Regions from separate parts of the Chromobacterium subtsugae genome, predicted to be linked through region 1. Evidence: predicted binding sites of a transcription regulator. Region 1 holds the regulator's gene; the other holds the start of a gene.
The links. The regulator FNR, encoded in region 1, switches genes on or off when oxygen is low (the NO sensors DNR and NnrR bind a similar motif). The targets are predictions, from matches to a motif close to TTGATNNNNATCAA.
Positions count from the first base shown of each region.

Region 2: a site for FNR is predicted at 4,760-4,773, ahead of U6115_RS15560 (4-hydroxyproline epimerase). Genes of this name have one in related genera too.

Region 1 covers NZ_CP142381.1:1,256,756-1,271,944, forward strand. Annotated here, with positions in the region: gene U6115_RS06130 (alanine/glycine:cation symporter family protein) at 1-683, shown strand, start outside; gene U6115_RS06135 (methyl-accepting chemotaxis protein) at 746-2,761, opposite strand; gene hemN (oxygen-independent coproporphyrinogen III oxidase) at 2,922-4,328, opposite strand; gene fnr (fumarate/nitrate reduction transcriptional regulator Fnr) at 4,435-5,181, shown strand; gene U6115_RS06150 (DUF1853 family protein) at 5,227-6,132, opposite strand; gene U6115_RS06155 (RNA methyltransferase) at 6,122-6,886, opposite strand; gene U6115_RS06160 (inositol monophosphatase family protein) at 7,034-7,825, shown strand; gene U6115_RS06165 (multicopper oxidase family protein) at 7,954-9,432, shown strand; gene U6115_RS06170 (metal-sensitive transcriptional regulator) at 9,492-9,818, shown strand; gene U6115_RS06175 (hypothetical protein) at 9,830-10,243, shown strand; gene U6115_RS06180 (hypothetical protein) at 10,272-10,571, shown strand; gene rpsF (30S ribosomal protein S6) at 10,728-11,105, shown strand; gene priB (primosomal replication protein N) at 11,124-11,423, shown strand; gene rpsR (30S ribosomal protein S18) at 11,429-11,656, shown strand; gene rplI (50S ribosomal protein L9) at 11,679-12,128, shown strand; gene U6115_RS06205 (MarR family winged helix-turn-helix transcriptional regulator) at 12,232-13,170, shown strand; gene U6115_RS06210 (anaerobic C4-dicarboxylate transporter family protein) at 13,281-14,597, shown strand; gene U6115_RS06215 (DUF2322 family protein) at 14,594-14,923, opposite strand.
Region 2 covers NZ_CP142381.1:3,235,260-3,250,448, reverse strand. Annotated here, with positions in the region: gene U6115_RS15575 (hypothetical protein) at 1-246, shown strand, start outside; gene U6115_RS15570 (transglycosylase domain-containing protein) at 494-3,727, shown strand; gene U6115_RS15565 (AraC family transcriptional regulator) at 3,823-4,611, opposite strand; gene U6115_RS15560 (4-hydroxyproline epimerase) at 4,911-5,837, shown strand; gene U6115_RS15555 (dihydrodipicolinate synthase family protein) at 5,893-6,840, shown strand; gene U6115_RS15550 (aldehyde dehydrogenase (NADP(+))) at 6,964-8,538, shown strand; gene U6115_RS15545 (NAD(P)/FAD-dependent oxidoreductase) at 8,542-9,801, shown strand; gene U6115_RS15540 (branched-chain amino acid ABC transporter substrate-binding protein) at 9,902-11,050, shown strand; gene U6115_RS15535 (FKBP-type peptidyl-prolyl cis-trans isomerase) at 11,215-11,691, shown strand; gene U6115_RS15530 (DUF3320 domain-containing protein) at 11,876-15,189, opposite strand, start outside.

The DNA of each region.
Region 1 (15,189 bases):
GCGCGCTGGGGCTGGAGCAGGCCGCCGGCGGCGTGGCCGGCTACGCGGTGAGCCAGGCGATGATGCTGGGCATCAAGCGCGGCCTGTTTTCCAACGAGGCCGGCATGGGCTCGGCGCCGAATGCCGCGGCGACGGCCACTTCCAAACATCCGGCCAGCCAGGGCGCGATCCAGATGTTCGGCGTGTTCATCGACACCATGGTGATTTGCACCGCCACCGCCGCCATCATCCTGTTGTCCGGCGCGCACGACCAGGGCCTGAGCGGGGTGGCGCTGACGCAGAAGGCCATCGAGTCGCAGTTCGGCCCGATAGGCGTGTCCTTCCTGGCGGTGGCGATGTTCCTGTTCGCCTTCTCGTCCATTCTCGGCAATTACGCTTACGCCGAGGGCAACGTCGAGTTCATCCGCAACAGCAAGAAAGCATTGCTGGCCTTCCGCCTGGTGGTGCTGGCGATGGTGCTGTTCGGCTCGCTGGCCAGCTTGCCGCTGGTGTGGGACATGGCCGACCTGGCGATGGGGCTGATGGCGCTGATCAATCTGGCGGCCATCGCGCTGCTGTCGCGCTATTTCTTCATCGTGCTGGGCGATTACCAGCGCCAGCTGAAGGCCGGCGTCGCCGCGCCGGAATTCAAGGCGGACCAGTATCCGGAGCTGGCCGCCAAGGTGGAGAAGGGCATCTGGTAAGCGCGGCGGTTTGTTTGCGATGACCCAGCCCGCCGCATCCGGCGGGCTTTTTGCTGGCCGGCTCAGACGGTGAAGCGCTCGGCCAGCCCCATCAGCCGCTGCGAGATCGCCTGCAGTTCGCCGGCGGTTTGCGCGCTGTCGCGCATCGCCAGGCTGTTTTGCTCGGACATCCGCGCCACCTGCTCCACGCTCAGCGCCAGCGTCTGGCTGGCGCTGCTTTGTTCGCGCAGCGAGGACGTGATCTGGTGGATGCTGTCCAGTACGTCGCCGACGCAGTGGCGGATGTTGTCCATGCTGGAGCCCGCCTCGCGGGCGCGCTCCTGGCCGGTCATGATGGCTTTCATGCCCAGCTGCATGCTGTCGTTGCCCTTTTGCGCGGTGTTCTGGATCTGGCCGACGATAGTGCTGATCTCGGTGGTGGACAGCGCGGTGCGCTCGGCCAGCTTTCTCACTTCGTCGGCCACCACAGCGAAGCCGCGGCCCATTTCGCCGGCGCGCGCCGCCTCGATCGCCGCGTTCAGGGCCAAGAGATTGGTCTGATCGGCGACGTCGCGGATCACGTCGACGATCCCGGCGATGGATTGGGATTGGCGGCCCAGGTCGGAGATGGTGTCGGACACCGACGACACGTCGCGGACGATGCCGTCCATGCTGCTGGCGGTGGCGGCGATCACCCGGTTGCCGTCGGATGAGCGGCTGGCGGCGTCGCTGGACAGGCGGTCGGCCTGTTCCGACTGCTCGGCGCATACCGACAGGCTGGTGCTCAGCTGCTCTATCGCCGCGGCCATGCTGGCGGCGGCCTCGTTCTGCTGGGCGCTGCCGGCGGTGATGCTTTGCGCGCTCAGCGCCATCGCGTCGGCCGCGCGGTGGGTTTCGCGCGCGGTGTCCAGCAGCTGGGCCACGGTTTCCCGCAGCTGGTTGCGCATCTGGCGGATCGCCGCCAGCAGGCTGATTTCATCGCGGTCGCGCAATTGGATGCGGGTGTCCAGCCGGCCCGCCGCCAGCTGCTCCACCACCTGTTGCACGTAAAGCGGCTCGCCGCCCAGCTGCAGCGTGATCGACAGATAGAGCTGCTGGAACAGGAAAATGGCCAGCAGCATCGACGCCACGCCGATGGCGATATAGGTGTTGCGCTGATTGGCGGTGCGGTCTATCCGCGCTTGCAGCAGCTGGTCCAGCTGCCGCAAGCCGGCGGCGATGTAGGCGGAGACGGCCTGGGCGGCGTCGGCGCTGTGGCCGGCCACTTTGAGGCCGGCGGCGCCGGTCTTGCCGCCGACCGCGTCGTCTATCGCCGGCAGCTGGTTTTTCAGCACCGCCGCCAGCTTGTCCGCCTGGGTTGCCATGTCCGGCTTCAGGCTGGGGTTGTAGGCGACTGCCTTGGCGATGTCGCCGGCCAGGCCGTCGTTGACCTCGGCGATCAGCGGCCGCAGCTCCACCAGCCGGTCGCGCTGGGCGGGGGCGAGCGGATGGTTGGCCGCTGCCAGCGCGGCGACGGCGTTGGCCTCGCCCAGATGGCTGACCAGCGTGGTCAGCTTGGCGGTGGCGGCGTCCATCAGGTAATAGGTGTCGATGTCGGGGTCCAGCGTCAGGTTGGAGTTGTCGCTGATGGCGCCGATCAGATTGTTCAGCTTGTCGCTGAGATTGCCGTAGGCGGCTATCCATTGTTCGGCCGAGCCGGCCGGCGCGGTTTTCAGCTTGTCCCAGGCTGCGGCGGCGTCTTTCCAGGCGGCGTCGCTGGCCAGTTCCGCCCCCAGCCGGCTGTTGCTGTCCTGCAACGCCTGCCATCTGGCCTGCAGCTGCTGGGCGGCGGCGGGCAGCTCGTTGCCAGCCTGGGCGTCGCCCAGGGCCGCGCGCACTGCCAGCTCCTGGGCCTGCTGGGCTTGCGCCAGCATCGCGGCCAGCGGTTGCATGTAGACCACGCCCACTCTTTCCTTGGCGGTGGAGTCGATATTGTCCTGATTGCTGCGGTACAAGCCGTATACCAGATAGAGCAGGGCGATGGCGAAGACCAGGCCGATCACGGCGAAGCGCTGGGGATAGCTCAGGCGCTGCATCAGCCTGACGATGGGGGTGGACATGGCGGGGCTCCTTCGATATCGACCATGATTACAACGCTCCCGCACCGGACATGCGAACGGCGTGCTTCGCTCTTCACTGTATAAGTGAATCCGCTTAGCGCAAGGCGGGATTCATGGAGGATGCGGCCAGGGCCGCCGGCGCGGTGGCCGGCGGGGGCGCTCAGATGGTCTTCGAGTAGCGGGCGTGGGTGCGGCGTTCGCGCAGGTGGCGGTCGAAAATCATGGCGATATTGCGGATCAGGAAGCGGCCCTTGGGCTCCACCATCAGGAAGTCGCCATCGAAAGACAGCAGCCCCTGCTGCTGGAATTCGCGTATCTGTGGCATTTCCGCCGCAAAATATTGGGCGAAATTGATGGCGTAGATGTCTTCTATCGCCTCGATCGACAGCGAGAAGCGGCACATCAGCCCCTGGATGATGGTGCGGCGCAGCACGTCGTCCTTGTCCAGCGTCAGCCCGCGCACCACCGGCAGGCGCCCCTCGTCCAGCGCGGCGTAATAGCCTTCCAGCATCTTGTCGTTCTGGCTGTAGCTGGAGCCCACCTTGCCGATGGACGACACGCCGAAAGCCAGCATGTCGCAGTCGGCGTGGGTGGAGTAGCCCTGGAAATTGCGTTGCAGCCGGCCCTGGCGCAGCGCCACCGCCAGCTCGTCGTCCGGCTTGGCGAAGTGGTCCATGCCGATGAACACGTAGCCGGCGTCGCTCAGCATCTTGACCGCGTCCTGCAGGATGTCCAGCTTGGCGGCTGCGCTGGGCAGGTCGGCTTCGTTGATGCGGCGCTGCGGCATGAACACCGTCGGCAGGTGGGCGTAGTTGTACAGCGCCAGCCGGTCGGGATCGAGGGCGATGGCCTTTTCCAGCGTGCGCAGCATCGAGTCGCGGCTTTGCAGCGGCAGGCCGTAGATCAGGTCCAGGCTGACCGACTTCATGCCGGCCTCGCGCCCGGCTGCTATCACCTGGCGGGTTTCCTGTTCGCTCTGCACGCGGTTGACGGCGCGCTGCACCGCGGGGTCGAAATCCTGCACGCCGACGCTGATCCGGTTGAAGCCATATTCTGCCAGGCGGAACATGGTTTCGCGTTTTACCTTGCGCGGATCGATCTCAATGGAATATTCTCCGTCGCTCAGGAACTCGAAATGCGTGCCGAGCATGGTCATCAGCCGCGCCAGCTGGCCGTCGTCGAGGAAGGTGGGGGTGCCGCCGCCGAAGTGCAGCTGTATCACCTTTTCCCGGCAGCCCAGCTGTTCGGCCACCAGCAGGATTTCCTTTTCCAGGTAGTCCAGGTATTGGTCGGCCTTGCTCTTGTTTTTGGTGATGATCTTGTTGCAGGCGCAGTAATAACAAACTGTGTTGCAAAATGGTATATGAGCGTACAATGATAAAGGTTTGCGGTTGGCGCCGATGCGGCGCTGCTGCAGACCATGCTGGTAGTCATGTGCTGAGAAACCCGGCGTAAAGCGATCCGCAGTCGGGTATGACGTGTATCTTGGTCCCGACCCATCCAGGCGTTCGATCAGCTCTCGGTCGAACTCGAAATGGGCGGGGGAAAACGGATGGGTGGTTTTCATGTCGTATTCGGATGGTAAAACTTCTGGTGGACTGGTAAATTTGCGCAAAACCTGCGAATTCCGCATTGACAAGGGTCAAGCTTCACCAGCTTGCAGCAAACACAGCATGTCTGAACAAAACCATACAGCGTTACACACACTGAAAATTTCCTGCTCCAGCTGCAGCCTGCGCGAGCTGTGCCTGCCGGTCGGCCTCAACCGCGAAGAGATGAGCCAGCTGGATACGGTGATCCGCCAGAGCCGCCGCCTGAAGCGCGGCGAGTACCTGTTCCGCAGCGGCGAGGGCTTCAAGTCGCTGTACGCGGTGCGCACCGGCTTCTTCAAGACCTGCGTCGCCAGCCAGGACGGCCGCGAGCAGGTGACCGGCTTCTTGATGTCCGGCGAGCTGATGGGCCTGGACGGCATCTCCACCAACAACCACAGCTGCGACGCCATCGCGCTGGAGGACAGCGAGGTGTGCGAGCTGCCGTTCAACCGGATGGAGTCGCTGAGCCGCGACATTCCCAGCCTGCAGCACCACTTTTATCGGCTGATGAGCCGCGAGATCGTGCGCGACCAGAACGTGATGCTGCTGCTCGGCAATATGAAGGCGGAGGAGCGCATCGCCGCCTTCCTGCTGAACCTGTCGCAACGGCTGTCCACCCGCGGCTTCGCCGCCAACGACTTCATCCTGCGGATGAGCCGCGAGGAAATCGGCAGCTTCCTCGGCCTGAAGCTGGAGACGGTCAGCCGCACGCTGTCCAAGTTCCAGCAGCAGGGCTGGATCACTGTCGATCACAAGCACATCCAGCTGGTGAAGGTGGAGGAGTTGAAAAACCTGATCGCCGGCTGCGTGCACGCCAACGGCCACTGAGCCCGCCGCTGGGCAAAAAAGGCAGGTCTTCGGACCTGCCTTTTTTCATGGCTGCGGCAGTTTGCTTTGCAGCTCCGCCAACCGGGCCGGATCGGGCCAGCCGTCCGGGGTGACGAAGCCGCGCGCCGTCTCCCGCCACAGGCCGCCGCCGGCCGGCTGCAGCTCCGCCACCAGCTGCGGCGCGGCGCAGGCCAGCAGTTGTTCGCGCAGCGCGGCCTGGCTGTGGACGCGGGATGCGTCGAGCAGGGCCGGCGCCAGCCAGGACAGGCGCGGCAGCCAGGCCCAGCGCGAGCCGGGCAGCGTTTGCGGCCAAGCCGGCAGCAGCGGCGCGTGCCAGCCGCGCAATGCGCCGGAGGGTGGCGGCCAGGCCTGGCCGGCGGGGTAGAACAGCCAGCCGCTCAGGCGCGCGCCGGTCTGGCAGGCGGCGAAGCCATCGGGCAGTTGCGCGGCGGCGGCGGGATGGCGGCTCAGTTGCAATTGTGTTGCGAGTTTGGTCGCTTTCAGCCGCCAGGCATCGCGCAGGCTGGGGCCGACCAGCGTGTCCGGCCCGTTGCCCAGTTGCAGGTAGAATTTGCTGGCGGTTTCCAGGTGCCAGGGTTCGCCGTCCAGCCACAGCAGGAAGTCGAATTCGCCCAGGGTGCGGCGCGTTTCGTTGATGACGGTGAGATTTTCCGCCGCCAGGCGAATGTGCGGCGCGGCGCGAAACCAGAAAGAAAGCAAGCGTTCGGCATATTTTCCCAGCCGGCTGTGCTGGGCTGCCGCCAGCCAGTCCAGCAGCGGCGCCGGCTCGCGCTCCAGCCGGCCCAGCAGCGCCGCGCCGTCGGCGCCCAGCAGCCGCTCGGGCGGCAGGTCGGCGCCGGATTGCCAGGGGGAGGGGGAGGTCAGCAGGAAGGCGAGATCGCGCACCGCCGGGTGCGCGTAGGGCAGAGAGAACGGCTGTTCAGTCTTCATCCCGCTTCAGGCTGCCGTCGGCGGCGCGCTGCACCTGCTTGAAGAAGCCGCGCAGGATGTCGATTTCGTCGCGCAGCACGCCGGAGCGGTTGAACAGCGCGCGCATGCGGCGCATCAGCCGCTCGCTGTTGCGGCGGCGGAAGTAGCCGATGTCGTCCATCGCCTGCTCCAGGTGGCCGCACATGCCTTCCACCTCGCCCTGGGTGGCGGCTTCGCCGTCGGCGCGCAGGTATTCCACGTTCACGCCGGTGTGGCTGAACAGCTCGTAGGTCATCACCTGCACCGCCATCGCCAGGTTCAGCGAGAAGTAGTCGGGGTTGCCGGGGATGGTGACCAGGCGGTTGCACTGCTCCACTTCCTCGATCGACAGGCCGAAGGTTTCGTTGCCGAAAACCAGCGCCACCTGCTCGCCGTCGCGCGCGCGCGCCACCAGCTCGGGCGTGGTTTCGCGCGGGGTGGACAGCGGGGTGGTCAGCTCGCGGCGGCGGCTGGTCAGCGCGCAGGCGACGGTGACGTCGGCCAGCGCCTCTTGCAGCGAGCCGACCACGGTGGCGCTCTCCAGCACGTCCACCGCGCCGGAGGCCAGCGCGTTGGCTTCGTCGCTGGGAAACACCTTGGGTTCCACCAGGTAGAGGCGGGTCAGCCCCATGGTTTTCATCGCGCGAGCGGCCGAGCCGATGTTGCCCGGATGGTTGGGCCTGGCCAGCACGATGCGGATGTTTTTCAGAAAATCAGGTACTTGGGGTTTATTCATTGGCGGTTTCACATTAAAATAGCGGGCATATATCAAAAGCCCGCGCCCAGGCGTCGGGTTTTTTTGTTCCTTAACCCAGATTGTTACCGGCAGGCGTCGCGTCATCGAACGCCGCGCCTGCCCATTGTTCAAGTGTAGAGGCCGTCAATGCATCCGATGCTCAATGTCGCGGTTAAAGCCGCTCGCCGCGCTGGCAGTGTTATCCAGCGCGCGTCGCTTAACCTCGATACCATTCGCGTAGAGAAGAAGAAACACAATGACTTCGTTACCGAGGTGGACCGCGCAGCCGAAGAGGCTATCATCCAAACCATCCTCGAGGCCTACCCGAAACACGCGATTCTAGCAGAAGAGTCGGGCGCCAAAGGCGTCGGCTCCTCCGAATACGAGTGGATCATCGACCCCATCGACGGCACCACCAACTTCCTGCGCGGCCACCAGCAGTTCGCGATTTCCATCGCGCTGGCGCACAAGGGCCAGATCCAGCAGGCGGTGGTGTACGACCCCAGCCGCAACGACCTGTTCACCGCCTCGCGCGGCGTGGGTTCCTTCCTCAACGACCGCCGCATCCGCGTGTCCAAGCGTTTCATGATGAACGAGTGCGTGATCGCCACCGGCTTCCCGGTGTCGGACCAGAGTTATCTGGACCAGTATATGGGCATGCTGAAGGACGTGATCGGCAAGGCCGCCGGCGTGCGCCGCGAAGGCGCGGCCTCGCTCGACCTGTGCAATGTGGCCTGCGGCCGCGTCGAAGGCTTCTTCGAGCTGAACCTGAAGCCGTGGGACATCGCGGCCGGCAGCCTGATCGTGCAGGAAGCCGGCGGCATCGTCACCGACTTCACCGGCGAGCAGGGTTGGCTGGAATCGGGCGACATCGTCGCCGCCAACCCGAAAGTGCTGGCGCAGCTGCTGCACACTCTGGCGCCGCACGTCGGCAAGTAAGCGCCAGCCTTCATCCCCAAAAACGGCAAGCCTCAGGCTTGCCGTTTTTTTTGGCCGCGCGGAACTGTTGCCAGTTGGCGCGCTCTAGGTTTCAATATACCCATGTGGGGTATCTGATGGAGCGTGAGATGCAACGTCGACAAGTGATGCAGTGGGGAGGCGCGCTGGCCCTCTCGTCCTGGCTGGGCCGCCCGGCCCTGGCCGCTTCCAGCCATGCCGGACACGGCGGCCAGGATATCGCGGCCGCGTCGCCGGTAGCGGCCGGCCTGGAGTTGGCGCGCGGCCAGCCGTTGCCAGCGTTGCCGCGCTTGCCGCTGGAGAGCAAGGAGGGCGCGCTCAGCGGCTGTCTGACTGCCGCCGCGCTGAATTTGCCCTTGCTGCCCGGCAAGGCGGCCACCGCTTTCTGGGCCTACAACGACAGCGTGCCGGGGCCCGCCATCGAGCTGTACGAAGGCGATGCGCTGCATCTGCGCTTCGACAACCGCCTGCCGCAAGCTACCACCGTGCATTGGCACGGTCTGCCGATTCCGGCCGACCAGGACGGCAATCCGCACGATCCAGTGGCGCCCGGCCAAACGCGCGACTACCGCTTCGCGCTGCCGCCAGGCTGCGCTGGGACTTATTGGTACCACCCGCATCCGCACGGCCATACCGCCGAGCAGGTATACCGCGGTCTGGCCGGGGTGTTAGTGGTGAAGCGCCGAGACGATCCGCTGGCGCATCTGCCCGAACGGTGGCTGGTGCTGTCCGACCTGAAGCTGGACGAGCAGGGGCAAATCGCCGCCAATAGCGAGGCGGACCAAATGGACGGCCGCGAGGGCCAGTTCGTGCTGGTCAACGGCGCCTGGCAACCGAAGCTGACGCTGGGCGTCGGCGAGCGCCAGCGCTGGCGCGTCTGGAACGCCACCAGCGCCCGGGTGCTGAAGCTGGCGCTGCCTGCGCACGAGGTCTGGCTGGTGGGAACCGACGGCGGGCTGATCGAAAAGCCGCTCCGCATCGATTCGTTATTGCTGCCGCCCGGGGCGCGGGCCGAGCTGGCCGTCACCGGCCGTTTCGCCGCCGGCAAGCCGGCCGGCTTGTTGGCCTTGCCGTACGCGCGCGGCAAGATGATGGGGCCGGAGCAGGACAAGGTTTTGCCGCTGCTGGATGTTGAGGCCGGACCGGCGGTCGCGAAGGCGGCGCTGCCGTCCAGGCTGCGGACGATCGCGCCGCTGCCGAAGCCGGCGGTGAGGCGCCGCGTGGCGTTCAGCGAGGACATGGCCAATCCGGCGGCGATGTTCCTGATCAACGGCAAGACCTTCGACATGGATCGGATGGACTTCACCGGCAAGGTCGGCGCGGTGGAGGAGTGGGAAATCGACAATCAGGCCGATATGGACCACCCCTTCCACCTGCACGGCACCCAGTTCCAGGTGACCGAGCGGCATGACGGCAAGGGCTGGCGGCGCGAACCCTACCTTGCCTGGCGCGACGTGGTCAATGTGCCGCCGGAGCAGAAGGTGAGGCTACGCTTCCGCCAGGACCTGCCTGGGCCGCGCATGTTCCACTGCCACATTCTGGAGCACGAGAACGCCGGCATGATGGGCATGCTGGATGTCAGCGCCTAGGCCGGGCGCGCCGGCGCCGGATGCGCGATAATGCCGACATCGACAATTCAGGATGAGTCATGACCGATACCCGTCACCCGCATGAGGAATGCTGCCACGACGCCCCCGCCGCCGAGCGGGTGGTGGTGCAGCCGGGCAAGGCCGCGCTGCTGAAGCGGCTGGCGCGGATAGAGGGCCAGGTGCGCGGCATCGGCGGCATGATAGAAGCCGACCGCTACTGCGTCGACGTGCTGACGCAGGTGGCGGCGGTGAAGTCGGCGATGGACGCGGTGGCGCTGCAGTTGCTGGAAAACCACATGAAAGGCTGCGTGGCGCGCGCCTTGCAGCAGGGCGACGCCACCGGCATGGTGACCGAGCTGATCGACGTGGTGAAGAAGGTGCGCTAGGGCGCGTAGCGATGGCGGCTTGGGCGCGTGTCGAGTATGACCAACTGAATGCCAGGCAGAAGGAAAACTACAATTTCCAGAAGCTGGCGGCGGTGTTGGCGGATTACGGCTTCAACTGCCTGCGCTTGACGGATGACTGGCAGGGAGCCGATTTCATAGCCTGCCATATCGACGGCGAGACTTTTCTCAAGGTGCAGCTGAAAGGTTGTCGACTGTTGTTTGACCGCAAGTACTGCGGCAAGAATCTCCATATCGCTTTTCGTGATGGCGAGCAGTTTTACCTTTATCCCCATGACGAGTTGTTGAGGCAAATGATGGAGTTGGGGATCATTGCCGGGACCAAGTCTTGGGAGTCGGGTGGGAATTACCACTTTCCTCGCATGACAGAAAAACAACTCCGCTTGCTGCATCCCTATCGCCTCTAATGCTGTTCACGCTTACCGGAGACATGCAATGAAAACCACACTCGCCATCGCGGCGCTATTGTTGACCGGCGCGGCCTGCGCCGACCCGATTCCGTTCGAAACCTTCATCAAGCTGCACAACGGCATGCTGGAGGCCGAGCTGGTGTCCATCGTCGGCAAGCCCGACTACGGCAGCGACAGCAACCAGGGCGGGCTGGCCAGCGGCATCGCCACCGTCTCCACTACCCGCCAGCTGTCTTGGCTGGCCAACGGCAACATTCCCTACACCACCATCGTCACCTTGCGCGACGGCGTGGTGGTCAACATCAAGCGCAGCAAGAAGTTGTAAACGCGCCGCGTTTTGCCGGCGCCGCGCCGCGAAGTCGCTGAAAAATCGCGCTTAAAGTTTGCCTGGCCGCGGCAAAGTGCGTAGAATGCTGCGGTTTACTACCTTGCCTTTTGCAACCGCATGGCAAAAGGCTACGAATAGCCAAAAGGAGTTCACATGCGCCATTACGAAATCGTGTTCATCGTGCACCCGGACCAGTCCGAACAGGTCCCGGCCATGATCGAACGCTACAAGGGTATGGTTCTGGCCGCCGAAGGCAAGATCCACCGTCTGGAAGACTGGGGCCGTCGCCAACTGGCTTACCCGATCCAGAAGCTGCACAAAGCTCACTACGTTCTGATGAACGTTGAGTGCCAGTCGGAAACCCTGGCCGAGATCGAGCACGCCTTCAAGTTCAACGACGCTGTTCTGCGTCACCTCAGCATCAAGCTGGACCGCGCCATCACCGACGCGTCCCCGATGATGAAGGACGAAAAGGCTAAAAACCTGCTGGACGCCCAGCAGCCGGCAGCCGAGGCCGAAGCTTCTGCCTAATCGGCAGAGGTAGCGGACTTGCAGAACCGTCTGGTATTGACCGTCACGGTTGAACGCGAGGATGCGCTGAGATACACGCCCGCCGGCTTGCCGGTAGTGGAAATGTGGCTCAAGCATCAGTCTAGACAGACAGCTGGCGGATTCGAGCGTGATGTGGCCTGCGATATACAGGCCGTGTGGATAGGCGACGACGCCCGGAAGCATTCCGGGAAACTGGCGGGGCAGGTGATCAACGTCACCGGGTTCCTTGGCCAGCGCAGTCTGCGCAATCCGCGGTTGGTACTCAATATCGAATATGTTGAATTTGTAAAAGGTTAGTCAAAATGGCTCGTCAACTCTTCAAGCGCAAGAAGTTCTGCCGCTTCACGGCAGAAGGCATCAAGGAAATCGACTACAAATCCGTTGATCTCCTGAAGGATTTCATCGCCGAAAACGGCAAAATCATCCCGGCTCGCATCACCGGTACCAAGGCTCGCTACCAGCGTCAGCTGACCACCGCTATCAAGCGTGCTCGCTTCCTGGCTTTCCTGCCGTACACCGACCAGCACTAAGACCGGGAAAGGAACTTAAAAGATGCAAATCATTCTGCTCGAAAAAGTTGCCAACCTGGGTCAACTGGGTGACGTGGTCAACGTGAAGAACGGCTTCGCCCGCAACTTCCTGATCCCGCAAGGCAAAGCCAAGCGCGCGACCGAAAACAACCTGAAAGAGTTCGAAGCTCGCCGCGCCGAACTGGAAGCCAAGCAAGCCGAAATCCTGGCCGACGCCAAGGTTCGCGCTGAAAAGCTGGTTGACGCTGTTATCACCATCGCTCAAAAAGCCGGTGTTGACGGTCGTCTGTTCGGCTCCGTGACCAATGTGGACGTGGCTGAAGCCGTGACCGCGTTCGGCGTGGAAGTGAAGCGTTTCGAAGTTCGCCTGCCGAACGGCCCGTTCAAGGCCATCGGCGAGTACGACATCGAAATCGCCCTGCACCACGACGTTGTGAGCCCGATCAAGGTTGTCGTAGTTGCTGAAGCCTAATTCCTGATTCAGGACGGCTTGAAGAAAAACCCGCTTTCGAGCGGGTTTTTTCACGCCTATCGCCACAGTGGTTGCGATACGCAACGAATGACGATATGGTTGCGTGTCGCAACTGAGTGAGGGGGCCGCCATGCGGGAGAGGGAGCTGCGCGCATTGTCGCGCGATGTGGTGCGCGCGCTGGGCATGTTGTCCAGCCATTGCGGCGAAGTGGCGCTGACGCCGGTGGAGGCGCATCTGCTGATCGAGCTGGAAAGCGGTCCGGCCAGCAATCAGCAGCTGGCGGACCGTTTGCGGGTGGATAAATCCAATAGCAGCCGGCCGCTGCAGCGTTTGTCCGAGCGCGGGCTGATCGCCTGGCGCGCCGATCCGGCCGACGGCCGCAGCAAGCAGGCCGAATTGACCGGCTCCGGCCGCGACTGGCTGGCGCGGCTGCACGCGGCGATGGACGCTGACATGGCGCGGGTGCTGGCGCAACTGGACGAGGCGGAGCGCGCCCGGCTGGAGGATGGCCTGAGGTTGTACCGGCGCGCGCTGCGCGACGCCGACAGCCAGCAGGGCTTCGCGATCCGGCCGCTGGCGGCGGCCGACAACGGCCCGCTGGCGGCGCTGATCCGCCGGGTGTCGGCCGAGTACGGGCTGGGCGATGGCTGCAGCTTCCTGGATCCGCAGCTGGACGCGTTGTTCCCGGTGTACAACCGGCTGGATTCGCGCTACCTGGTGGTGGTGGAGCCGGACGGGCGGCTGTTGGGCGGCGGCGGCATCGCGCCGCTGGCCGGCGGCGCCCAGGGCGTGTGCGAATTGCAGAAGATGTATTTCGACCCGGCCTTGCGCGGCCGCGGGCTGGGGCGGCGCCTGCTGCGGCTGCTGCTGGCCAAGGCCAGGGCGCTGGGCTACCGCCAGTGCTATCTGGAAACCACCGCTGCGCTGGCCGAGGCGACGGCGCTGTACCGGGCGGAAGGCTTCGCCCTGCTGGACGAGCGCTGGGGCGATACCGGCCATGGCGGCTGCGAAATTCGCATGGCGCTGGCGCTGCAGCGCTGAACGGCTTTGCGCTCGTCGCCGGATTTTGCATAAGCAAGTACTGATTTTCGACAAGTACGCGGCGCCAGGATGCTGGGACAATCAGGCTCGGATATCTTGGGAGCCGCATCATGGTTTACCTGCAACTTCTGGTGGTGCTGGGCGCCATTTTCCTCGGCGTGCGCATGGGCGGCATCGGCCTGGGCGTCACCGGCGGCGCCGGTCTGTTCATCCTGACTTTCGTCTTCGGCCTCAAGCCCGGCCACGCGCCGATAGACGTGATCCTGATCATCATCTCGGTCATCACCGCCTCGGCGGCGTTGCAGTCGGCCCGGGGGCTGGACTACATGGTGGGCATCGCGGCGCGCTTCTTGCGGCGCAACCCGCGCCATATCGTGCTGCTGGCGCCGCTGGTGGGCTGGCTGTCCACTTTTCTCGCCGGCACCGGCTTCATCGCGCTGGCGCTGATGCCCATCGTGGTGGAAGTGGCGGAGAAAACCGGCATCCGGCCGGAGCGGCCGTTGGCGGGCCTGACGGTGGCATCGCAAAACGCCATCGTCGCCTGCCCGGTTTCGGCGGCCACGGTGGCGCTGGCCACGGTGCTGGCGCCGCACGGCGTGGCGCTGACCGACATCATCATGATCAGCATTCCGGCCACTCTGATCGGCGCACTGGCCGGCAGCCTGGTGATGTTGCGCTATGGCCGCGATCTGGCCGATGATCCGGTGTATCGGCACCGGCTGGCATCGGGCGGCATCGCGCGGCCGCAGGCTGCCGGCGTGCAAGCGCTGCCGCGCACCGCGGCCTGGTCGGTGTATGGGTTTCTGTTCACGGTGGCGCTGATCGTGCTGCTGGCGGCCATGCCGCAGCTGCGTCCCGCATGGCAAGGCGCGAAGGGCCTGGAGCCGGTGGCGATGGTGGACGTGATCCAGATGTGCATGCTCAGCTATTCGGCGTTGGCGGTGCTGTTGTGCAAGGCCGACCTGCAGGCGATGGTGTCCGGCAGCATGTTCCGCTCCGGCGCGGTGGCGGCCGTCACCATCCTGGGCGCGGCGTGGATGAGCGATACCTTCATCCAGGCCAATCTGCCGTTGTTCCAGCACAATATCGTCAGCATCATCCACCAGGCGCCGTGGCTGTTCGCCTTCGCGGTGTTCACCATGGCGGTGATCCTGTTCAGCCAGGGCGCCACCACCAAGGTGATGATGCCGCTGGGGGTGTCGCTGGGGCTGGCTGCGCCGACGCTGATAGCCATCTTTCCAGCGGTGGTGGGGGTGTACGTGTTGCCGAGCTATCCCAGCCTGATCGCGGCGGTGGAGATGGATTACACCGGCAGCACCCGCATCGGCCGCTGGGTGTTCAACCACAGCTTCATCCTGCCGGGGCTGGCGACGACGGCGGCGTCGATCGCCGCCGGTTTCGCGCTGATGGCGCTGCGCGGCGTTTAGTCCTCGCTAGCCAAAACCAGGCGGGCGCGCAGGCCGGGCGCGTCCTGCTCGGCGATGGCCAGCAGGCGGTCGATATTGGGATGGCTGCCCGGCTGCGCGCGGGCGGCGGCGGTGTGCTCGGCGAACAATTCCAGTCCCTCGCGCGCGGCCTTGCGGTCGATGTGGCCGTGGCGTTTCACCAGCGCGTGGTAGACGCGCAGCGAGCCGGCGGTGCCGGGCTGGTTTTCCAGCCGGTGCACGGCTTCGCCGGCCGGGTTCAGCAGCACGATGGCGGCGACGCCGTCGGTGGCGGGCAGGGTGGACAGCTGTTCCTGGAAGGTGGTCATATCCGTTCTCCTTGTTATGTTTGCGGCTTCAACCTATGAGAATAAGGGCAAAACATGACAGTTCCAGTACGTCTCTGTCTTTTATGTGACGGGTAATGTTAATTTGTGTTTCAGTTTGGTGCTGGCTAACTGATTTTTGCACCAATTTGGTGCATTCCTGGCTGGTTTGATTATCAGCGCAGCGCCAAAACCCTGACTTGCCTGAGCATGGTTGGCTGGCACGGCGCTTGCTTAGTAAAGGGCAAGCTAGTGAGCGGGGCCGCAAG
Region 2 (15,189 bases), 2.0 Mb from region 1:
ATCAGCCGGCAATGCGGCGATCTGCAGGCGACGCTGGCGGGCCAGTCTATGGCCGCCATCTCCCGCGATTTGGACGCCGCCGCCGCCCAGTACGCCGGCGCGGTGGCCGCGCTGCAGGACGCGACGCAAGCGGCGGACAGCGCGGCGCAGCAATTGCAGCAGACCAGCAATTCCATCGCGTTTGTGGCCAAGGCGATACAGCTGGCGGGCAAGGCGTCGGGCCTGGCGGCGGCATTGTTGGCCTGAGAAAGGGCCTCGCCGTCCGAGAAAAGCGCGCGCGCGGCGCTTATGTGGTCCGTCTGCCCCCGGCGCCGGCGCCCCTTGCCGCGCGCAAGTTCTTTAACAAGCTTTTCCTTCCTTTACTAAAGCGCGGCGGCTGTCCGATATTGAGGGAAAGCCGGTGGAAAATCTGACGGCCGAGCAGTGGTAACCGGTATAGCCAGCATCTTCTCCAGATCATGCAGCAAGGGGGCGGCCCAAGGGCCGACTGATCATGATAGATACTTCGGAAGCCAAACTCGGATTGGGAAAAGGCAAGCCGTCTTCTTCTGCATGGTGGGCGCTGTTCGGGCTGTTCATCGCATTGTGCGGCCTTGCGGTGTCGCTGTTCCTCAACGAGGTTCATACCTCGCGGTTCCAGGCGATGTTTTTCAGCCGCGCCGCCCGCCATGCCACCTTCCAGGTCGAACCTGGCCGCAGCAAGGACATGCGCTTTCCCGAGCGCGGCGGCCCTTACGACCTGCGCATGGGCTATTCCGACCTGCCGCGCTACCTGGATCGCTTGCAAAATCGCGGCTTCGCCATTACCGGCCAGGCTCGCCAGTCGCCGGACATGATACGGCTGGTGGACAGCGGCGTGACCGGGCCCTTGCTGCCGCTGGGGCTGTTCCCGCCGTATCGCGAAAAAGACCAGTCCGGCTTGCTGGTTTACGACGGCTATGGCCGCGCCATCTACCAGTCGCTCTATCCGCAGCGGGTGTACCGCGATTTCGATGCGCTGCCGCGCCTCTTGGTTTCCGGGCTGCTGTACATCGAAAACCATTCGTTGCTGGACGACAGCAATCCGCAGCAGAACCCGGCGGTGGAGTGGTCGCGCTTCGGCAAGGCGCTGGCGGACGAGGGCCTGCACCTGCTGCGGCCCGGCTACCATTCGGCCGGCGCCAGCACCCTGGCCACCCAGATCGAGAAATTCCGCCACTCGCCCGGCGGCCGCACCGGCACCCCCAAAGAGAAGCTGCGCCAGATGCTGTCCGCCTCGGTGCGGGCCTATCATGGCGGCGAGGATACCAGCGCCGTGCGCCGCCAGCTGGTGGTGGAGTATCTGAACACGGTGCCGCTGGCAGCGCGCGCCGGCTTCGGCGAAATCTCCGGCATCGGCGACGGCATGTGGGCCTGGTACGGCCGCTCGTTCGACGAGGTCAACCGCACGCTGGCCAGCGACGCGCCGCTGTCGGTGGGCGAGCAGGCCACCGTGTTCAAGGAGGCGTTCAGCCTGATGATCTCGCAGCGCAGCCCGTCCTACTTCCTCAACGGCGACATGAAGGTGCTGGAGGCGCTGACGGACTCCTACCTGCGGCTGATGGCGCGCGACAAGGTGATCACGCCGGAGTTGCGCGACGCCGCCTTGCGGGTGTCGCTGCGGCAGCAGCGGGAAAAGGCCAGCTTCGTCAGCAAGTCGCTGGTGGAGCGCAAGGGCGCCAACGCGGTGCGGGTGAAGCTGGCCGGCATGCTGGGCATGCCGCGCATGTACGATCTCGACCACCTGGATCTGACGGTCAACAGCACGCTGGATTCGCAATTGCAGCAGGAGGTGACCGACAAGCTGCTGAAGCTGCGCGACCCGGATTACGCCAAATCGGTGGGGCTGGGCGACAAATTCCTGCTGCAGCAAGGCTCGCCCGGCGGCGTCACCTACAGCTTCACGCTGATTGAGCGCACGCCGGTCGGCAACCAGGTCAGGGTGCAGGCCGACAATTTCGACCAGCCCTTCGACATCAACGAAGGCACCAAGCTGGATCTGGGCTCCACCGCCAAGCTGCGCACCCTGGTCACCTATCTGGAAGTCATCGCCGATCTGCACCGGCAGTACGCGGGCCTGGACAAGGCGGAGCTGGCCGCCATCCGGCCGACCGAGCATGAGTCGGTGCTGCGGCGCTGGGCGATAGACTACCTGAAGCAAAACGACGACCGCAGCCTGTCGGCGATGCTGGCGGCGTCGATGGAGCGCAAGTACAGCGCCAACCCGGGCGAAAGCTTCTTCACCGGCGGCGGCCGCCATACCTTCGAAAACTTCGAGAAGAGCGACAACAGCCGCATCCTGACGCTGCGGGAAGCGACCCAGCACTCGGTCAACCTGGTGTACATCCGGCTGATGCGCGACGTCGCCCACTACTACATGTACCCGGCTGGCTATGACCGCGAGGTGATGGGCGACAAAGACGACCCGCGCCGGCTCGCCTATCTGCAGCGCTTCGCCGACCGCGAGGGGAAAACCTTCATGGCCGGCTTCTACCGCAAATACCACGGTAAGAGCGCCAGCGAGATCGACGCCGCCCTGGTTGAAAAGGCGCGCCGCAGCGCCAAGCGGCTGGCGGTGATCTTCCGCAGCGTGCATCCAACCGAGGGCCAGGCTGCAATGGCGGCCTTCATCGCCCGCTACCAGACGCCGCCGTCCAAGATGGACCCCAAAAACCTGGCCAAGCTGTACGACGAACTGGGGCCGGATCGCTTCAACCTGGCCGACCGCGGTTATCTGGCCGGCGTCCATCCGCTGGAATTGTGGATGGTGGCTTATCTGCATGCCCATCCCAAAGCGGGGTGGTCGGACATGGTGCAGGCCAGCGCAGCGCAGCGCCAGGAAGTCTACCAATGGCTGTTCAACAGCAAGCACAAGGGCGGCCAGGACAACCGCATCCGCCAGATCCAGGAGATCGACGCTTTCCGCCAGATCCACGCGGCCTGGAAGCGCATGGGTTATCCGTTCGATTCCTTGGTGCCGTCCTACGCCACCGCGCTGGGCGCGTCGGCCGACCGGCCGGCGGCGCTGGCCGAGCTGATGGGCATCATTTCCAACGACGGAGTGCGGCTGCCGACTGTTTACATCGACAAACTGCATTTCGCTTCCGCCACGCCGTACGACACCACGCTTGCGCAGGCGCCGGCGCGCGGTGTGCGGGTGCTGCCGCCGGAAATCCCGCAACTGGTGCGCCAGGTGCTGTCCGAGGTGGTGGACAAGGGCACCGCCCACCGCGCCGCCGGCGCGTTCGACCGCAAGGGCGAGCACGTGCTGATAGGCGGCAAGACCGGCACCGGCGACAACCGTTTCAAGACCTTCTCCCGCGGCGGCGGCCTCACCTCCGCGCGGGTGGTCAGCCGTTCCGGCGCCTTCGTGTTCTACATCGGCGACCACTACTTCGGCACCATCATCGCCTATGTGGCCGGCCCCAAGGCGGCCGACTACAAATTCACCAGCGCCTTGCCGGTGCAGGTGCTGAAGGTGCTGGCGCCCACGCTGGCGCCGCGGCTGGATCTGACGCCGCGCGGCACCAGCCAGGGCGCCGACAGCGTGGCGGAAGGCACCCCGGACTTGGGCTTGCCGCCGGGCACTCCGTTATGCCTGGTGCCCAGCCTGGGCGGCATGTGCCAGTTGCTGAAGCAGCCGCAGATGGATGCGCTGCCGCAACGGCGGCGCGAGGCGGACTGGCGGGCGGACGGCCGGGAAGGTTAGGGCGGAAGAGGGTGGCAAAGCCCCGCGCGGCATGGCCGGCGCGGGGCTTGGTGTTCGTGGCGCGGGCGAAGGGCGCTTTCCGCCGCCGCGCTGGCTTATTCCGCTCCGCTGCCATGGCCCAGCTCTTGCCGATACTGGCGCGGCGTCAGACCAGTCAAGGCTTTGAACTGGCGGCTGAAGGCGCTGTGGTCGGTATAGCCGCAGCTCAGGGCCACTTCGGTGATGGCCATGTCCTCATGCAGCAGCCGGTGCGCATGTTCCAGCCTGGCTTTGAGTATCATTTGCCGCGGCGACAGGTGGAACACTTTCTTGCAGTAGCGCTCCAGCTGGGCGATGGACAAGCCGGCGATGGCGGTGAGCTCCGCCATTGAAATCGGCTGGCTGAAATGGCGGCGGATGAATTCGTCCACCGCCGCCAGGCGCGTATAAGCCGGGTGCGTCTTGCTGGCCGACTGCAAATCCAGCGAGATGCCGATCAGCCCGATGATTTCTTCCTGCCGGTTGTACAAGGGCCACTTGTAGGTCAGACACCAGCCTGGCTCCCGGCTTTTGAACAGATGCAGTTCCAGCTGGCTTTCCAGCACCTGGCCGTCCTGCAGCACCTTGATATCCTGCGCCGTGTAGACCTGCCCCAGCTGGATGGGAAACACTTCGGCGCTGGTTTTTCCCAGCAGCGGCGGCAAATCCTTCAAGCCGCAGCGCTGCGCCAGCGTTTGGTTGGCGCAGAGATAACGCGCCTGCCTGTCCTTGATGAAGATGGCCGCGTTGGGGATCAGGTCCAGCACCGGCATCAGCGGGGCGATGCCCGCCAGCAAGTCGTCCATCGTCGCCGGGCGGATTTCGTCTCGCCAGCGGGCGATTTTTTCCACGGTTTCGTTCGTCACTCCCCCCACCTTTCTAGGCGAGCTTAGCCGTTGGCATCCATTGCCACCTCGCCATCCCGAATGCTCTGCCGCCCGGTCAAGCATCAAGCCTATCCCATTCTGCAGGTTCGCTGAAACGCGAACTATGCCGATTTCGTCATTGCTGCTGATGATAGCCATCAAGATTGTCGGCGACAACGCGGCCATGCTAGCAGGGTGGAAGCGAATGCCGGCTAGGCGCAGAGATTCAATGGAATCAAAGGCCTGCGAGACGATGGCGGGGCGGCCGGACTGAATGGAGCTGGAGAATGGACAAGCGAATCAAGCAGATTGAAGTCATAGATTCCCACACTGGGGGCGAACCCACCCGGCTGGTGCTGAGCGGGTTTCCCGCGCTGGCGGGGGCCACCATGGCGGACCAGCGCGATGAATTGCGCGAGCGGCACGACCCATGGCGCCGCGCCTGCCTGCTGGAGCCGCGCGGCAGCGATGTGCTGGTGGGCGCGCTGTACTGCCAGCCGGTTTCGCCCGACGCCGCCTGCGGCGTGATCTTCTTCAATAACGCCGGCTACTTGGGCATGTGCGGCCACGGCACGATCGGCCTGATCGCCTCCTTGCATTACCTGGGGCGAATCGCGCCCGGCACCCACAAGATCGACACTCCGGTGGGGCCGGTCAGCGCCGTTTTACATGAAGATGGCGCGGTGACGCTGCGCAATGTGCCGGCCTACCGCTACCGCCGGCAGGCGGTAGTGGAGGTGCCTGGCCATGGCCGGGTGATCGGCGACATCGCCTGGGGCGGCAACTGGTTTTTCCTGGTGGCCGAGCATGGCCTGAGCGTGCGGCTGGACAATGTCGAGGCGCTAAGCGCTTTTGCCTGTGCCGTGCTGCTGGCCTTGGACGCGCAGGGCCTCACCGGGGCCGACGGCGCGCGCATCGATCATGTGGAACTGTTCGCCGACGATGAACACGCAGATAGCCGCAACTTCGTCATGTGCCCCGGCAAGGCCTACGACCGTTCCCCCTGCGGCACCGGCACCAGCGCCAAGCTGGCCTGCCTGGCCGCCGACGGCAAGCTGGCTGAAGGCGAAGAGTGGGTGCAGGCCGGCATCACCGGCAGCCGCTTCATCGGCCGTTACCAGCGCGAAGGCGATTTCATCCGCCCCTACATCACCGGCCGCGCCCACGTCACGGCGCGCGCGACATTGCTGATAGACGAAGAAGACCCCTTCGCGTGGGGCATCTGAGCCCACGCCTCTCATTACCTCTACCACCTGAATGAATGCCGCAAGGAGCAAGACAATGAGCGATAACATTTTCACCGGTTGCATTCCGGCGCTGATGACCCCGTGCACCGCTGATCGCCAGCCGGATTTCGACGCGCTGGTGGCCAAGGGCAAGGAGCTGGTGTCTCTGGGCATGAGCGCGGTGGTGTACTGCGGCTCGATGGGCGATTGGCCGCTGCTGAGCGAAGCTCAGCGCCAGGAGGGCGTGGCGCGGCTGGTGGCCGCCGGCGTGCCGACCATAGTCGGCACCGGCGCCGTCAACACCCGCGAGGCGGTTTCCCATGCCGCCCACGCCGCCCAGGTGGGGGCGCATGGCTTGATGGTGATCCCGCGCGTGCTGTCGCGCGGCGCGTCGCCGGCCGCGCAAAAGGCGCATTTCTCGGCCATTCTGGCCGCCGCGCCCAAGCTGCCGGCGGTGATCTACAACAGCCCCTATTATGGCTTCGCCACCCGCGCCGACCTGTTCTTCGAGCTGCGCCGCGCCTATCCCAATCTGATCGGCTTCAAGGAATTCGGCGGCGCCGCCGACATGCGCTACGCCGCCGAGCACATCACCTCCCAGGATGACGAAGTCACGCTGATGGTGGGGGTGGACACCCAGGTGGTGCACGGCTTCGTCAATTGCAACGCCACCGGCGCGATCACCGGCATCGGCAACGCGTTGCCGCGCGAGGTGCTGCACCTGGTGGCATTGAGCCGGACGGCGGCCAGAGGCGATGCCGTCGCCCGCCGCCGCGCCGGCGAGCTGGAATCGGCGCTGGCCGTGCTGTCCTCCTTCGACGAGGGCTGCGACCTGGTGCTGTATTACAAGCACCTGATGGTGCTGAACGGCGACAAGGAATACGCGCTGCATTTCAACGAGACCGACGCGCTGAGCCCCGCCCAGCGCCGCTATGCCGAAACCCAGTACGCGCTGTTCCGCGAGTGGTACCGCAACTGGTCGGCCGAGCAGAATGTCGCCTGATATTCAATCCCCGCCGCGCCCTTGGCGGCGCGGCCGTTTACTTGTGGCCATCAACAAATCCTCGCAAAGCACCTGAGCCAACGCAGGATCAGGGGTTTTGTTCGTGGCCTTCACGCAGGAAACATGATGAATCTGACAGGCATGATGCTCATCGGCGGACGGGCCGTCGCCGGCTGCCGCGAGACGATCCGGGCGATAGACCCGTCCACCGATCAAGCTCTGGAGCCGGGCTACCCCGGCGCAGACCGCGAACAGGTGGAGCAGGCCTGCGCATTGGCCTGGGAGGCGTTTGACGCCTACCGCGACACCGCGCCGGAAACGCGGGCGCGTTTTCTCGAAACCATCGCCGACGAGATGGAAGCGCTGGGCGATGCGCTGATAGAACGCGCGATGGCCGAAACCGGCCTGCCGCGCGCCCGGCTGCAGGGCGAGCGCGGCCGCACTTGCGGCCAGCTGCGGCTGTTCGCCCGCACGCTGCGGGCCGGCGAGTGGCTGGACGCGCGGGTGGACCCGGCCATGCCGCAGCGCCAGCCGCTGCCGCGCGCTGATCTGCGTCAGCGCCAGGTGGCTTTGGGGCCGGTGGCGGTGTTCGGCGCCAGCAATTTTCCCTTGGCCTTCTCGGTGGCCGGCGGCGACACCGCTTCCGCGCTGGCGGCCGGCTGCCCGGTCATCGTCAAGGCGCATAGCGCCCATCCCGGCGTCAGCGAACTGGCGGGGCGGGCCATCGCGCGGGCTGCGGAGAAATGCGGGCTGCCGGCCGGGGTGTTCGCGCTGCTGTTCGGCGCAGGCCGCGAAGCGGGGCAGGCGCTGGTGGCCGATCCGCGCGTCAAGGCGGTGGGTTTCACCGGCTCGCGCGGCGGCGGCCTGGCCTTGTGCCGGCTGGCGCAAAGCCGGCCGGAGCCGATTCCGGTGTATGCGGAAATGAGCTCCACCAATCCGGTGTTTCTGCTGCCGGCGGCGCTGCGGGCGCGCGGCGAGGCGCTGGCGCAGGGCTTCGTCGCCTCGCTGACGCTGGGCGCGGGGCAGTTCTGCACCAATCCCGGCTTGATCATCGCCGAGCAAGGCCCGGAGCTGGACGGTTTCATCGCCGCCGCGTCCGCCCTGCTGCGGCAGAGTCCGGCGCAGACCATGCTGACGCCCGGCATCTTCCGCGCTTACCAGGCCGGTGTGGACGCGCTGTCCGGCCATGCCCGGCTGGCGGCCGCCGGCTTGCCGGCCACTGGGCCCAACCAGTGCCAGGCCCAGCTGTGGCTGACTGATGCGCAGGTGTATCTGGCCAATCCTGCATTGCGGGCCGAGGTGTTCGGCGCCGCCGCCTTGATCGTGCAATGCCATGACGCGCGGGAGTTTCGCCAACTTGCCGAGCAGCTGGAAGGCCAGCTCACCGCCACGCTGCAGCTGGACGAGGGCGATCTGGACCTGGCCCACGCGCTGCTGCCCACGCTGGAGCGCAAGGCCGGCCGCATTCTGGCGAACGGCTGGCCCACCGGCGTGGAAGTGTGCGACGCCATGGTGCATGGCGGGCCGTACCCGGCCACCTCGGACGCGCGGGCCACCTCGGTGGGCACGGCCGCCATCCAGCGCTTCCTGCGGCCGGTCTGCTACCAGGACTTGCCGGACGCGCTGCTGCCGCAGGCCTTGAAACAGGCCAACCCGCTGGCGCTGCGCCGCCTGCTGGATGGCGGGCGGGAGGGCTGAGCGATGGCGCCCGCTCTTGCGCCCGGCGCGGCCGTCATCGTGGTGGGCGCTGGCATAGTTGGCATTGCTACGGCTTTGCAGCTGCGCCTGGCCGGTTTCGAGGTGACGCTGCTGGACCGCGGCGAGCCGGCGATGGAAACCAGCTACGGCAACGCCGGCGCCTTCGCCGTCAGCGACGTGATCCCGCTGGCCGAGCCCGGCGTGCTGCGCAAGGTGCCCGGCTGGATGTTGGATCCGCTGGGGCCGCTGGCCCTGCGTTGGCGCTACCTGCCCACGCTGGCCCCCTGGCTGCTGCGCTTTCTGGCCGCCAGCCGGCCGCGCCGCGTGGCCGAACTGACCCAGGCGCTGGCCGCGCTGCTGGGGCGGGTCAATGACGACTACGCCGCGTTGATAGCGCGGGCCGGCCTCGGCCATCTGTGGCGGCGGCACGGCAACCTGACGCTGTATCGCAGCCGGGAGGAGTTCGACGCCGCCGCGCCGGCCTGGGATGCCAAGCGCCGCCATGGCGTGCGATGGCAGGTGCTGGACCGCGAGGCGCTGGAGGAAGAAGAGGGCGTTGTGGGCGAGGAATGGCGCTACGCGGTCAAGGTGCCGGCGTGGTCCCATGTGGACGACCCCTATGTCTTCAGCCGCGGCCTGTTCGACGCCTTCCTCCGCGAGGGCGGCCGCTTTGTGCGGGACGAGGCGCTGGCCACAGCGACGGAAGCCGGCCGCGTGGCCGGCGTGGAAACGGCGGGCAACGGCCGCCTGCGCGCCGACGCGGTGGTGATCGCCTGCGGCGTGTGGAGCGACCGCTTCGTCAAACAACATCAATACCGCGTGCCGCTGGAAAGCGAGCGCGGCTATCACGTCAACCTGCCCAAGGCCGGGGTGGCGCTGCGCCACTTCATCCAGTGCGCCAGCGAGAGCTTCGTCATCCTGCCGATGGCCAACGGCGGCTTGCGCCTGGCCGGCACGGTGGAGCTGGCGCACCGCGACGCCCCGCCGGACTGGCGCCGCGCCCGCATCCTGCTGGACAAGGCCAGGCGCATCGTCGGCGATTTCTCCACCGAAGACATGACGGTGTGGATGGGCAACCGCCCGTCGCTGCCGGACACCCTGCCCATCATCGGCCCGGCGCCGCAGCCGGGGCTGTGGTTCGCCACCGGCCACGGCCATCTGGGCCTGACCCTGGCGGCCACCACCGGCGCGCTGCTGCGCGACATGTTGCAGGGGCGGACTCCGGCGCTGGACATGCAGCCGTATCGGCTATCTCGTTTTTGACCCCGTCCCAGGCTGGCAGAGACCGGCCGCGGCGGGGGAGCGGTAGCAGGGCGGGCCGGGTGGCTTGCCCTGATCCATGCAGCAATAAAGGAGACATCTCATGGCTTGGAACAAACTGTTTGCGGACGTGAATTGGGTGGTGGCGCTGGGCGGCATGATGGCGCCGTTCGCCATGGCGGCGGCCCATGCCGATACCGTGGTCAAGATAGGCTTCGCCTCGCCGCTGTCCGGCCCGCAGGCCCACTATGGCAAGGACAATGAAAACGCCGCCAAAATGGCGGTGGACGATGTCAACGCCAAGGGCCTGGTGGTGGGCGGGCAGAAGATTCAGTTCGAACTGGTGTCCGAGGACGACCAGGCCGACCCGCGCATCGGCACCCAGGCGGCGCAGCGGCTGGTGGATGCCGGGGTGAAGGCCGTCATCGGCCATTTCAACTCCGGCGTGTCCATCCCAGCCTCGCGCATTTACTCAGAAGCCGGTATCCCGCAATTGTCGGTGGCCACCAACCCGGCTTATACCCAGCAAGGCTACAAAACCACCTTCCGCCTGGTGGGCAGCGACAGCCAGATAGGCGGCGCGCTGGGGCAGTTCGCCGTCAAGACGATGAAGGTCAAGACCATCGTCGCCATCGACGACCGCACCGCCTACGGCCAGGGCATCGCCGACGAATTCGTCAAGGCGGTGGCGGCCAACGGCGGCAAGGTGACGCGCCGCGAATTCACCACCGACAAAGCCACCGACTTCACCGCCATCCTCACCTCGCTGAAGGCCGTCAATCCGGACGTGGTGTTTTACGGCGGCGCCGACGCCCAGGCCGCGCCCATGGTCAAGCAGATGAAACGGCTGGGCCTCAAGGCCAAGCTGATGGGCGGAGACATGCTCAACACCCCCACCTTCATCCAGCTGGCCGGCGCGGACGCGGCCGGCCATTACTCGGCGGTGGCCGGCGGCGTGCTCAGCGCCCGCCCGGCGGGCAAGGCGTTTGAGCGTCGCTACAAGGCACGCTTCCATCAGGACGTGGTGCTGCTGGGGCCGCAGTTCTACGACGGCGTGATGCTGGTGGCCGCGGCCATGAAGCAGGCGGGCTCGGTGGAGCCGGCCAAATACCTGCCCAAGCTGGCCGCCATCCGCTACAGCGGCGTCACCGCCGACTTCGCCTTCGCGCCCAATGGCAATCTGTTGAAAGCGCCGGTCACGCTGTCCACGGTGAAAAACAACGCCTGGGCGGTGGAGACGGTGGTCCGCTGAGCGCGGCAGACAAAAAACGAATCTACCCCGGCGACTCCTCCGCCCCTGAGCCGGCTCGCTTCATGCGGAGCCGGCTTCTTTTTCGGTGTTTGCCGGCGGGTCTGTTGACACTCCGGCGCTGAACTGCCACCCTTCCGGCTTCGTTTTATTTGCCATTGCCCGCCATGAAAATCACTGCCAACACCGCCGTTACCCTGCGCATGAAAGTCACCGACAGCCAGGGCCTGGTCTACGACGACGGCAAGCACCCGATCGCCTACCTGCACGGCGACTACGACAACCTGTTCCCCAAGCTGGAAGCCGCGCTGGAGGGCCAGGAACCGGGCTTCCAGATCACGGTGGATCTCGCCGCCGAAGACGCCTTCGGCGAGCGCGACGAAGCGCTGGCCACCACCATGGCCAAGGCGGACTTCCCGCCCGGCATCAAGGTGGGCGGCCAGATCCAGCGCCCCGGCCCGGACGGCCAGCCGCGCTACTACTTCGTCACCAAGATCAAAGGCCCGACCGTCTTGTTGGACGGCAACCACCCGCTGTGCGGCAAAAACCTGCGCTTCGCCCTCAAAGTGGTGGATGTGCGCGAGGCGACGGCCGAAGAAATCGCTCACCAGCATGTGCACGGCGAGCACGGGCATCAGCACTGATCCCGGCCTCTCCCCGCACAAACAAAACCCTCCCGAATCGGGAGGGTTTTGTTTTGGCTGAGCGGTGCTTGGGGTTTGGTGTGGGTGGGGCCGGTTGCGATGGGCGGCGTCAAGCTGTTGGTCATGCTGGGATTGGTAGTTTGTTAGCTAGTCGGCTTTGGTGAATAGAAGTTGTGGCCTTAAATCAGTTACGGAGTATCACCGTATCGCCATCTATTTCTATTTTTCTTCCAAGGCGATAAATTGCTAGGCACTTTTTAATTCGCGTTTCAGAGTCACTTGTTGTTCTAGAGATGTGCAAAAGTCGGCATATGACTCGAGCAAGCTCGCTTAAGCTGGTGGCTCCATGTTGAGTCAACACATAAACCGCTAGATTGCACAGTTCTTCGAGACAAACCTCACTAAGCTGACGCCTGCTGCCATCCGTGTCATCGGCAATTCTAAACTCTTGCCATTGCTCGGGTTGCGAAAACTCTGGCCAGTAGAAGGTCGTTTCCTTGTCCGCAGTTTTAATCACCGTAGCTGCCAAAAGAGAACGTAATAGTTCCTCGATGCGTCTCCCGGTTCTAGCCAAGCCCCAGGCACGTGCTACCTTGCGGAATAACACTGTGTCGGCAATTGGCCCCTCAGTATTAATTATCTGAGAAAGCTGTTCAGCCAGAATCTTTTGAGATGCCGGGTCATAGAATTGGTCGGAATTTCCTCCCGTGATTTCTGTACTACGGTAGGCCGGAAGCTTTTGCATTGCGGCTGGCTCTGGTTGAGTCATCTTTGCGTAAGCCGCCACCTCGACAGCCTCTGACTCAGAAATTTTTGCACTTCCAGTGTTAAGTTCTTTGGGAGCTTCCTTGTCGGATGGCTCAACGATCAGAAGATATTCCAGCCTTGCCAGAATCTTCTGCATTGGTTCGTTGGGATCGCGCCACCAGTCGGTTGACCAAATTCTGTGCAGCTCCCAGCCAAGCCCTTCTAGAATGAGGTGGCGTAGGCGGTCGCGGTCACGCGCTGTGGCTGCCGAATGATAGGTCGCCCCGTCACACTCGATACCCAGCAAATAGCGTCCTGAGGCACGCGGGTCGACAACACCTATATCGATGCGATAGCCGGATACCCCAACTTGGGAATGCACGGCCCAACCCTTCTCGCGCAGTTGATTGATAACCTGCTTTTCAAATGGGCTATCCGGCTCCAATCCGGTCGGACTGATTTGTTCGATGAGCGCGCGCGGCCCACGAATTGCGAAATCAAGGTAATTCTTGAGGTCTCGAACCCCGGCAGCCCGAACACGAGACAGGTCAATCTGCTCTGGCATCAAGGTACTAAAGATAACAACCCCCTGTCTGGCACGAGACACCGCGACGTTCAAACGGCGATGCCCCCCCTCCAGGTTCAGTGGTCCGAAATTCAATGCTACCTTGCCAGCGGCGTCCGGTCCGTAGGTTATCGAGAAATAGATGATGTCCCGTTCGTCGCCTTGGACATTTTCCAGGTTCTTAACGAACAATGGTTCAATGGTGCCTTCGGCGATGGCTTGGTCCAGCTTGGTCGAGGCTCGGCGACGAGCATCGAGCAGATTTTCAATCAGACTTTGCTGAGCTTGGTTGAACGTCACCACACCGAGAGACTGCTTTCTTCCCTCGGGCGAAAGGTAGTGCTGCTCGATGGCGGCCACAATCGCTTCTGCTTCGGCGCGATTGGTTCGAGAACCGCCTCGGTCATACACCCCTTGAACCCATTCAAGGCGGACAGCAGTATCTTCCGTTACCGGGGACGGGAAGGTAACGAGCCGATTGTCGTAGTAAGTCGCATTGCTAAAGGTAATCAGGCTCTCGTGCCGGCTACGGTAGTGCCAATCCAACCCGAGCTTGGGCAGGCCAATGCTCAAGCACTCGTCCAGAATGCTTTCGAGGTCTTGCACCTCGTCCTCGCCAAGGTTGCCGTCATCCTCATCGACGCGATTGAAGAAGTTAGTCGGTGGAAGCTGCTTGGGGTCTCCAACACAAACCAGCTGTTTGCCGCGCGCAATTGCACCTACGGCATCCCAAACTGGGATTTGCGAGGCCTCGTCGAAAATGACCACATCGAACGGCAGATGCCCGGCTTCCAGATACTGTGCAACGGACAAGGGGGACATCAACAGACAAGGCTTCAGCTTCGACAGCAGCGTCGGAAGGTTCTTAATCAACTGCCGTATTGGCGTGTGGTTCCGCTGCTTTGTCAGTTCTCGACGAAGCTTGCCCATTTCCGAGTCGGCGCCAGGTGCCAAAGTGGTACTGGAGGGAATTTGGCCGGACAGCTTTGCAACAACATACTGCTGGGTCAGCTTCTGGAAACGCTCGTCTGATTCCTTGAATTCGGCAATTTTCCGTTCGTGGTCCGCACTGGAAAATGTGCAAAGCACCGGTTCCCGGTCCATGGCTTTCCGGACCCACCAGCTTTGATAGGTGTATTCGAAAAACTCGGCAATATCCGCCAGCGCAACTTCGCCAGCTTCAAGGGAGCGAACAATGCCAGGCAGGCCGGAGCTGATGACCTTTTCCCTGTTGTTTTGCCAGAGGCACCAAGGTTGAATTTGGTGGGCCGCATGTTGCCATCCCTGCAGTTGAGCCAGTAGGCGCTGAATCGCTCCCGAGGCATGTGGCTCCTCGATAAACGTGTTCTGGGCACCACTCAGCTCTGCGGCACGATGCATTTCGCTGACCAGTTGTCGGTGGGCATCACGATAGCGAACCAAGGCCCCGCCCAAAACACCATCAGCCCGAAGCATTGACCGATTCTCGGTCACGTAGGGCAAGAGCTTGCTCAACAACGCGCCATGAAGCGCAACATCGCCTGCAGCCAGTTGGGCCAGTGCGTCGGAATATTCTTTTGCCCACTTTTCATGAAAATCAACAGCATTCCAGTCCGTCTTGTGGGCGTTGAACTCATCCTGGAGAAGCGCAATTGCTTCCGCCCCCATGGCGGCCAACTCCTTGTCTTCGGCATTGAGTTTGCGAAGACTTCCTATGAGGTCGTTAGCTTCGCTCTCGGTCGGTGTCTTGTGGTCAATCCGGTATAGTCCGAAACGCTTTAGGCATGCTCGCTTGGCAAGCCAACTCTTGGGCCACCAGGTGCTGTTGGCCTCTCCCCACTGCATCTCGAGCTCTTGGCCATTCAGGTTTGCCACTTCTTCACGGTAAGTGCCCTCGAAGGTTTTCCAGGCAGCCTCGCGCTGCAGGCCATGATGGCGGAGCATTTTCAGGCGATTTCTAGCGACCTCATCGGTTGCTGCACGGGCAACCCCAACCGGAACAGTCGGCGCTTTCAACAGAACGTCGGCGAGCTGGTCCAGGGCCGCAAGTTCGGACCATGAAGAACCATTTTCAGGCCTTCCCAGCAGATGGAGAAATGGCGCTATCCGTTCTTGGAGCGTGGATGCCACTAACGAAAGGCCATGGGCGGCATCCAGCAATTCTTGTTGCCAAGTTGGCGTCCAGGCTGTCCACTTAATCGCCATGA